2 regions of the Streptomyces sp. NPDC053048 genome follow, and region 1 is predicted to be linked to the other one. Evidence: riboswitches for the same ligand, from Rfam matches in the RefSeq annotation. Region 1 holds a riboswitch; the other holds the start of a gene.
What was found. Region 1 has a riboswitch for glycine ahead of gcvT (glycine cleavage system aminomethyltransferase GcvT). Riboswitches for the same ligand answer to the same signal wherever they lie in the genome.
Positions count from the first base shown of each region.

Region 2: linked by a shared signal. The riboswitch ahead of gcvP (aminomethyl-transferring glycine dehydrogenase) and the one ahead of gcvT (glycine cleavage system aminomethyltransferase GcvT) in region 1 are both predicted to bind glycine.

Region 1 is NZ_JBITZS010000011.1:66,646-71,053, forward strand. It holds gene ACIG36_RS27975 (enhanced serine sensitivity protein SseB) at 1-304, opposite strand, end outside; gene ACIG36_RS27980 (AAA family ATPase) at 715-1,356, opposite strand; glycine riboswitch at 1,528-1,634, shown strand; gene gcvT (glycine cleavage system aminomethyltransferase GcvT) at 1,792-2,907, shown strand; gene gcvH (glycine cleavage system protein GcvH) at 2,975-3,355, shown strand; gene glyA (serine hydroxymethyltransferase) at 3,397-4,408, shown strand, end outside.
Region 2 is NZ_JBITZS010000004.1:635,906-640,313, forward strand. It holds gene gcvP (aminomethyl-transferring glycine dehydrogenase) at 1-2,498, opposite strand, end outside; glycine riboswitch at 2,689-2,798, opposite strand; partial or broken gene ACIG36_RS13865 (PRC-barrel domain-containing protein) at 2,926-3,270, shown strand; gene ACIG36_RS13870 (DNA polymerase IV) at 3,219-4,408, opposite strand, start outside.

The DNA of each region.
Region 1 (4,408 bases):
GCGGGGGCAGGCCGCGGGCGAACTCGACGGCGGGGGCCACCGCGAACGGCACCTGCTCGCCCATGACGCGCAGGAACTCCTCGTGCGAGCTGAAGACCGGGACGTAGGCGGCGCCGTCGAGCTCGAGCGTGGGCAGGTCGAGGGCGGGGCTGTCCGGGCCGCCGCCGTTGGGGAGCGGGATCCACACGCTGCTGCGGCCGAGCACGTCGACGATGCGGGGGCCGGCGCCGGGGGCTCCGAGGGAGGCGGCCAGCACGTGCTCGAGTTCGTTGGCGGGCCAGGCGGGGGGTTCGGGGGCGGTCATGTCCCCGCACCCTAACGGCTGCGCCTGGGCTCGTGGGGTGCGGGTGCGGGTGCGTTGTGGGGCGGGGCCGGGTCGGTCTGGGGCGGGCCCTTCTGGGGCTGGATTATTTACGGCCCCGGGTCACGCGTTGAGCTCACCCGGCAGGTCGCCGCAAATAACCCTTACGCCCCTGCCAGGACCCACCCCAGCCCGCCCCGGCCCCTCCCGCCGGTTCGCCGACTGCGGGTCCCGCCGGGTTAGGGGCAGTCACCTCCGCCGCCGGGTGCCGGCCGCCGGTGGGCCGGCGGTCACCCCGCCCACCCGCCGGTTTGTGGGCAATCGTTCCGCAGGGCTGGGGGCACCTCCCAGCGGTAGCTGGGGGAGGGTGGGCACAAACCGACCACCGGCCCGCAGCCGAACCCGTACCCCCGCTACCCGAAACCGATCACCCGCAAGGCATCCGCAGCCCGGCGGTCCAGGATCGTCACCGACGCCACCCCCACCGGCAGACGGCCGGCCACCGCATCCCGTTCCAACCGCGTCATCGCCCGCAGATGCCCGGTGAAGGCGTACGCGGTGACCCCGCGTCCGCGCGCGGCCTGCCCGGCAAGGGCCACGGCCGGGTCCACAGCAAGAAGCACCACATGCACCGCCCCACCCCGCCGCCTCGCCTCCCGCGCCAGCCAGCGCCGCACCACGCTGCGCTGCCCGCAGTCGTGCACCACGACACTCGCGTCCGAGCGCAGCGCCCGGCCCAGGGCGGCATAGTGGGCGAGGCGCGCGAAGGGGCGGTACACCGCGTACGGGACGCGGCGGGGCAGGCGGCGCTCCAGGCGCTCGCGGGCGTCCTGGGAGTCCACGCGGTGTACGGGCGCGCCCCGGCCGTCCGTGGTGGCCACCACGCGCCGCATCAGCGTGGACTTGCCGCTGCCCGGCAGCCCGGAGACCACCAGGAGGTCCCCGCGCGGGTAGCGCAGCTCGGGGGTCCCGCGACCGCCGCGCAGGTCCCGCACGCCCCCGGCCCGCTCCTCCGGTGCCGACGGCACCCCCGGCACGTCCGTACGCGTACGCACTGTGATCGCCTTCCCTCCCCCGTCCGTTCACTGGCCCCTACCCACGGAACGTAAAGGAAAGGTAATCCAATTCATGCCCCCGTGGGCAGTCCCTCGTACGCCCGTACGTGCAATGATGTGCGCGCCAGCAGCACCCCGCAGCACCGCAAGACCAACTGCATACCGGCCGCTCGAATCCGCGCGGGAGAGTCCCGGTCCGCACACGCACCGTGTGCGCCGGGCGCCGAAGGAGCAAGTTCCTCCCTTGAATCTCTCAGGCCCCGTACCGCGCGGGTGAGGCAGATCTGAAAAGCGGGCCCCGCCGTGGGTCCCACCCAAGGTGCAAGCCGAGACCGCCCTGGCGGGGGTCTCGGTGAACCTCTCAGGTTCCGATGACAGATGGGGAGGCCGCCTTTTAGGCATTCCTCCGCGACTGAACTGCCCGGGAGCCTGACCATGACGACCGCCCCCCGCCGTACCGCCCTCGACGCGCTGCACCGCGCCCTCGGGGCCACCATGACCGACTTCGCGGGCTGGGACATGCCCCTGCGCTACGGCAGCGAGCGCGACGAGCACCTCGCCGTCCGCACCCGCGCCGGCCTCTTCGACCTGTCCCACATGGGCGAGATCACCCTCACCGGCCCCCAGGCCGGTCAGGCCCTGGACCACGCCCTCGTCGGCAACCTCTCGGCGCTCGCCGTCGGCCGCGCCCGCTACACCATGATCTGCGAGGCCGGGGGCGGCATCCTGGACGACCTGATCGTCTACCGGCTCGGCGAGGACGAGTACATGGTCGTCGCCAACGCCTCCAACGCCCAGGTGGTGCTGGACGCGCTCACCGAGCGCGCGGCCGGCTTCGAGACCGTCGTGCGCGACGACCGCGAGAACTACGCGCTGATCGCCGTCCAGGGCCCCGCCTCCCCCGGCATCCTGAAGTCCGTGACGGACGCCGATCTGGACGGGCTGAAGTACTACGCCGGTCTGCCGGGCACCGTCGCCGGCGTCCCCGCGCTGATCGCCCGTACCGGCTACACCGGCGAGGACGGCTTCGAGCTGTTCGTCGCGCCCGGCGACGCGGAGAAGCTGTGGCAGGCCCTGACGGAGGCCGGCGCGGACGCCGGTCTGGTGCCCTGCGGGCTGTCCTGCCGCGACACGCTGCGCCTGGAGGCGGGCATGCCGCTGTACGGGCACGAGCTCACCACCGGCACCACTCCGTTCGACGCCGGTCTGGGCCGCGTCGTGAAGTTCGACAAGGAGGGTGACTTCGTGGGCCGCGCGGCGCTGGAGGCCGCCGCCGAGCGTGCCGAGAGCGCGCCGCCGCGCAAGCTGGTCGGGCTCGTCGCCACCGGTCGGCGCGTGCCGCGCGCCGGGTACCCGGTCACGGCCGGCGGCACGGTCGTCGGCGAGGTCACCTCGGGCGCCCCCTCCCCCACCCTCGGCAAGCCGATCGCCATCGCCTACGTCGACGCGGCGCACGCCGCTCCGGGGACGGAAGGGGTATGCGTGGACATTCGCGGCAGCCACGAGCCGTACGAGGTCGTCGCCCTCCCGTTCTACAAGCGGACCCGCTGAGCCCCCCTCATCTCATCTGTCAAGACCCCTTGCACGACCACTCACGCGCGTACAGGAGAATCTAGCCATGAGCAACCCCCAGCACCTTCGCTACAGCAAGGAGCACGAGTGGCTGTCGGCCGCCGACGAGAACGGCGTGGCGACGGTCGGCATCACCGAGTTCGCGGCCAACGCGCTCGGTGACGTCGTCTACGCACAGCTCCCGGCGGTCGGTGACACGGTCACCGCGGGCGAGACCTGTGGCGAGCTGGAGTCGACCAAGTCGGTCAGCGACCTGTACTCCCCGGTGACCGGCGAGGTCGTCGCGGCCAACCAGGACGTCACGGACGACCCCTCGCTGGTGAATTCCGCCCCCTTCGAGGGCGGCTGGCTGTTCAAGGTGAAGATCACGGACGAGCCGGCGGAGCTCCTCTCCGCCGCCGAGTACGACGGCTTCACCGCAGGCTGAACCCGCCCCTCTCCTCCCGCCAGGAAGTCCAGGAAGAACTCATGTCGCTTCTGAACAGCTCCCTCCATGAGCTCGACCCCGACGTCGCCGCCGCAGTCGACGCCGAACTCCACCGCCAGCAGTCCACCCTCGAGATGATCGCCTCGGAGAACTTCGCTCCGGTCGCGGTCATGGAGGCCCAGGGCTCGGTCCTCACCAACAAGTACGCCGAGGGCTACCCGGGCCGCCGCTACTACGGCGGCTGCGAGCACGTCGACGTCGTCGAGCAGATCGCGATCGACCGCATCAAGGCGCTCTTCGGTGCCGAGCACGCCAATGTGCAGCCGCACTCCGGCGCCCAGGCCAACGCCGCCGCGATGTTCGCCCTGCTCAACCCCGGCGACACCATCCTGGGTCTGAACCTCGCCCACGGCGGGCACCTGACCCACGGCATGAAGATCAACTTCTCCGGCAAGCTCTACAACGTGGTCGCCTACCACGTCGACGAGCAGACCAACCTGGTCGACATGGACGAGGTCGAGCGCCTCGCCAAGGAGCACCGCCCGAAGCTGATCGTCGCCGGCTGGTCGGCCTACCCGCGCCAGCTGGACTTCGCGGCCTTCCGCCGGATCGCCGACGAGGTCGGCGCGTACCTGATGGTCGACATGGCCCACTTCGCGGGCCTCGTCGCCGCCGGGCTGCACCCCTCCCCGGTGCCGCACGCGCACGTCGTGACCACCACCACCCACAAGACCCTCGGCGGTCCGCGCGGTGGTGTGATCCTCTCCACGGCCGAGCTGGCCAAGAAGATCAACTCCGCTGTCTTCCCCGGTCAGCAGGGTGGTCCGCTGGAGCACGTGATCGCCGCGAAGGCCGTCTCGTTCAAGGTCGCGGCCAGCGAGGAGTTCAAGGAGCGCCAGCAGCGTACGCTGGAGGGCGCGAAGATCCTGGCAGAGCGCCTGGTGCAGCCGGACGTCGCCGAGGTGGGCGTCTCCGTCCTGTCCGGCGGCACGGACGTGCACCTGGTCCTGGTGGACCTGCGCAACTCCGAGCTGGACGGCCAGCAGGCCGAGG
Region 2 (4,408 bases), on a different contig from region 1:
TCGTCCACGCTCACGCCGGTCGCCTTGGTCAGCGGGCGCAGGTCCACGATGCACTCGTGGGCGACCAGCCCGGCGGGGCCGGTGTAGAGCACCGGGTAGTGCGGCTCGAGGCGCTTGGCGATGTAGTTGGCGCCCAGCACGGCGACCTGGGTGGCGCGCTTGAGGCCCTCGCCGCCCATCAGCCGTACGTACGCCCAGGAGATCGGCAGGATGCCGGCGGACCCCCACGGCGCGGCCGAGATGGGCCCGACGCCCGTGGCCGGGCCCGCGGTGGGCTGCAGCGGGTGGTTGGGCAGGTAGGGGGCGAGGTGGGAGCGGACGGCCACCGGGCCGACGCCCGGACCGCCGCCGCCGTGCGGGATGCAGAAGGTCTTGTGCAGGTTCAGGTGCGAGACGTCGCCGCCGAACCGGCCCGGCCGGGCCAGGCCGACCAGCGCGTTGAGGTTGGCGCCGTCCACGTAGACCTGGCCGCCCGCGTCGTGCACGGCGGCGCAGATGTCGGCGACGTGCTCCTCGAAGACGCCGTGCGTGGACGGGTAGGTGATCATCAGCACGGCCAGCTGCTCGCGGTGCTGCTCGATCTTGGCGCGCAGGTCCTCGACGTCGACCTCGCCGTCGTCGGCGGTCCTGACGACGACGACCTTCATGCCGGCCATCACGGCGCTGGCGGCGTTGGTGCCGTGCGCCGAGGAGGGGATGAGGCAGACGGTGCGCTGCTCGTCGCCGTTGGCCCGGTGGTAGGCCCGGACCGCCAGCAGGCCGGCGAGCTCGCCCTGCGAGCCGGCGTTGGGCTGGATGGAGACCTTGTCGTAGCCGGTGACCTCGGCCAGGCGCTCCTCGAGCTCGGTGATGAGGGTGAGGTAGCCGCCGGCCTGCTCCACGGGCGCGAAGGGGTGCAGCGCCCCGAACTCGGGCCAGGTGACCGGCTCCATCTCGGTGGTGGCGTTGAGCTTCATGGTGCAGGAGCCGAGCGGGATCATGCCCCTGTCCAGCGCGTAGTCCCGGTCGGCGAGGCGGCGCAGGTAGCGCAGCATCGCCGTCTCGGAGCGGTGCTGGTGGAAGACCGGGTGCGTGAGGTACTCGTCGGTGCGCAGCAGGCCCGCGGGCAGCGCCTCGTCCGTCGTCGCGTCGAGCGCCTCGACGTCGGCGGTGACGCCGAAGGCGGCCCAGACGGCTGCCAGCCGGTCCCGGGTGGTGGTCTCGTCGCAGGCGATGCCGACGTGGTCGGCGTCGGTGAGCCGGAGGTTGACGCCGCGCTCGCGGGCGCCGGCGACGACCTCGGCGGCGCGGCCGGGAACGCGGGCGGTGAGGGTGTCGAAGTAGGCGCCGTGCACGACCTCGACGCCGCCGGCCCGCAGGCCCTCGGCGAGGAGGGTGGCGTAGCGGTGGGTGCGGCGGGCGATGGCGGCCAGGCCGTCGGGGCCGTGGTAGACGGCGTACATGCCGGCCATGACGGCCAGGAGCACCTGGGCGGTGCAGATGTTGCTCGTGGCCTTCTCGCGGCGGATGTGCTGCTCGCGGGTCTGCAGGGCCAGCCGGTAGGCCTTGTTGCCGTCGGCGTCGACGGAGACGCCGACGAGGCGGCCGGGGAGGCTGCGGGCGAACTTCTCGCGCACGGCCATGTATCCGGCGTGCGGGCCGCCGAAGCCCATGGGCACGCCGAAGCGCTGGCTGGTGCCGACCGCGATGTCCGCGCCGAGCTCGCCGGGCGAGGTCAGCAGGGTGAGCGCCAGCAGGTCGGCGGCGACGGTGACGACCGCGCCGAGCTCGTGGGCGCGCTCGATGACGGGACGCGGGTCGCGCACGGCACCGGAGGCGCCCGGGTACTGCAGCAGGACGCCGAAGACGCCTCGCTCGGCGATCTCCTCGGGGATGCCCGCGGACAGGTCGGCGACGACGACCTCGACGCCGGTGGGCTCGGCACGGGTCTCGATCACCGCGACGGTCTGCGGCAGGGTGTCGGCGTCGATGAGGAAGACGCCGTCCTTGACCTTGCCGACGCGCCGGGAGAGCGCCATGGCCTCGGCGGCGGCGGTGCCCTCGTCGAGCAGCGAGGCCCCGGAGGTGGGCAGCCCGGTGAGGTCGGCGACGACCGTCTGGAAGTTGAGCAGCGCCTCGAGGCGGCCCTGGGAGATCTCCGGCTGGTAGGGCGTGTAGGCCGTGTACCAGGCGGGGTTCTCCATGACGTTGCGCAGGATCACCGGCGGGGTGAAGGTGCCGTGGTAGCCGAGGCCGATCATCGGCGCGAGGACCTCGTTGCGGTCCGCGAGGGCGCGCAGCTCGGCGAGGACCTCGGCCTCGGTGCGGGCCTCGGGCAGACCGAGCGCCTCGGTGCTCTTGATCACGTCCGGCACGGCGGCGGCGGTGAGTTCGTCGAGCGAGCCGAAGCCGACCTGGGCGAGCATCTTGGCCTGGGCCTCGCTGTCGGGGCCTATGTGGCGGGCCTCGAAGGGAGTGCCGCGCTCCAGGTCGGAGAGGGCGATGCGGTGGGCTGTCATCTGCGGAGGCCTCCTGGTCATTGCGACCTGCGAGGGGTACCACGGCGCGGGTACCCGGACGGCCTCCCCCTCTGTCATCTCAACCTGAGAGCTTCACCGGGCCGCGGCGCACGATCCCGGCTTTCACCGTCGGTGAGGAGGGGCTTCGGTGAGCTACCTGACCTGGGCCCGCCCTGCTTTCCAGAGTGACCTCGTCCGTGCGGTACCGGGTGCCTGAGAGATTCCGGGGAGGATTTGCTCCTTCGGCGCCTCCGACGGTGCCCTTCCGGGCCTCGAGGAGGACTCTCCCGCACGGGGTCTGCGGCCAATCGTCAGCCTACCAGCGCACCTTTCCGGGCGGATCTCCCGAGTGGCCGGTTCCTGTTTTGTGCACTTTCGTGGTTCACGGGGCCGCACGCGAGGGACGCGAGGAATCGAGGCGGGAACAGTGCAGAGCGACATCGACCCCCGGAGCCTGATCGGGCGCAAGGCCTTCGACCGGGACGGCGCGCGGATCGGCACGGTGGACGAGGTGTACCTCGACGACGCGACCGGGGAGCCGGAATGGGCGGCGGTGCGCACCGGGCTGTTCGGCCGGGACGCGTTCGTGCCACTGGTGCCGAGCCGGGTCGAGGACGACGCGCTGCGCGTGCCCTACGAGCGCAAGCTGATCAAGGAGGCGCCGGAACTCGGCGTGGGCCGGCACCTCTCCCCCGAGCAGGAGCTGCGGCTGTACCAGCACTACGGGCTCGAGCTGCCGGGCCCGGAGGAGCCGGGCCGATCCCCGGAACGGGGCGTGCCGCCGGGGCCGGACGCGCCCTCGGGGCCGGACGTTCCTCCGGAGCCGGGCCCGCCCGCTGGGCCCGGCGCACCGCCGCCCTCCGGCGGCCCTCCTGACCCCGGCAGGCTGTCCGGGCCGGGCTCGCCCTCGGGGCACGACTGATCCGAGCCCCCGGAACGGCCGGCCCCGCCGCCCTCCCGCACCAGCGGCAGCGGCTCGGCCGGCTCCAGCGCGGGGTCGTCGACGGCGAACGTCCGCACCCGGCCGGGCTCCGACCAGGGCTCCTCGAAGCGGACGGTGACCCGGCCGACGCCGCTGCCCTGCACCCACCCCGGCCCGTACTCGGCGTGCCGGACGTCCAGTCCGGGCAGCCACTGCCGCGATCGCTGCGGGCCCTCCCCGCCCTCCTCGCGCGCTGCCTGCGTCTCCTCCGCCTCACCCTCGGCGGCCTCCGCCGCCGCCTCGCTCGCCGCCTGGGCGAACAGGTCCTCCTGGGTGTAGTCGGCGAGCCCGGACACGCCGACGCCCAGCAGCCGCACTCCGGCCGTGGTGTCCACGCCGTCGAGCAGCCGGGCCGCCGCCTCCCGGACCACCGCCGGGTCGTCGGTGGGGCCGCGCAGGGTCTCGGAGCGGGTCAGCGTGGAGAAGTCGTAGCGCCGCACCTTGATGACGACCGTGCGCCCGGAGCGCCCGGCGGCGCGCAGCCGCCGCACACACCGGTCGGCCAGGCGGGCGAGCTCCAGCTGGACCCGGGTGCGGTCGGTCAGGTCCTCGGCGAAGGTGTCCTCCACGGACACCGACTTGGCGTCCCGCTCGGCGACGACGGGCCGGTCGTCGCGGCCGGTGGCCAGCGCGTACAGGCCCGCGCCGTGGGCCTTGCCCAGCAGCCGCACCAGCTCGTCCTCGCCCGCCTCGGCGGTCTCGGACACGGTGGTGATCCCGGCGCGCCGCAACGTTTCGGCCGTGGCGGGGCCGACGCCGGGAATGGTGCGCACCGACATGGGGCCGAGTATCTCCAGCTCCGTGCCGGGCTCGATGAGCAGGAGCCCGTCGGGCTTGGCCTCCTCCGAGGCGATCTTCGCGAACATCTTGGACCCGGCGAGCCCCACCGAGCCGGTGAGCCCGGTGGCCGCCAGGATGTCGCGCCGCA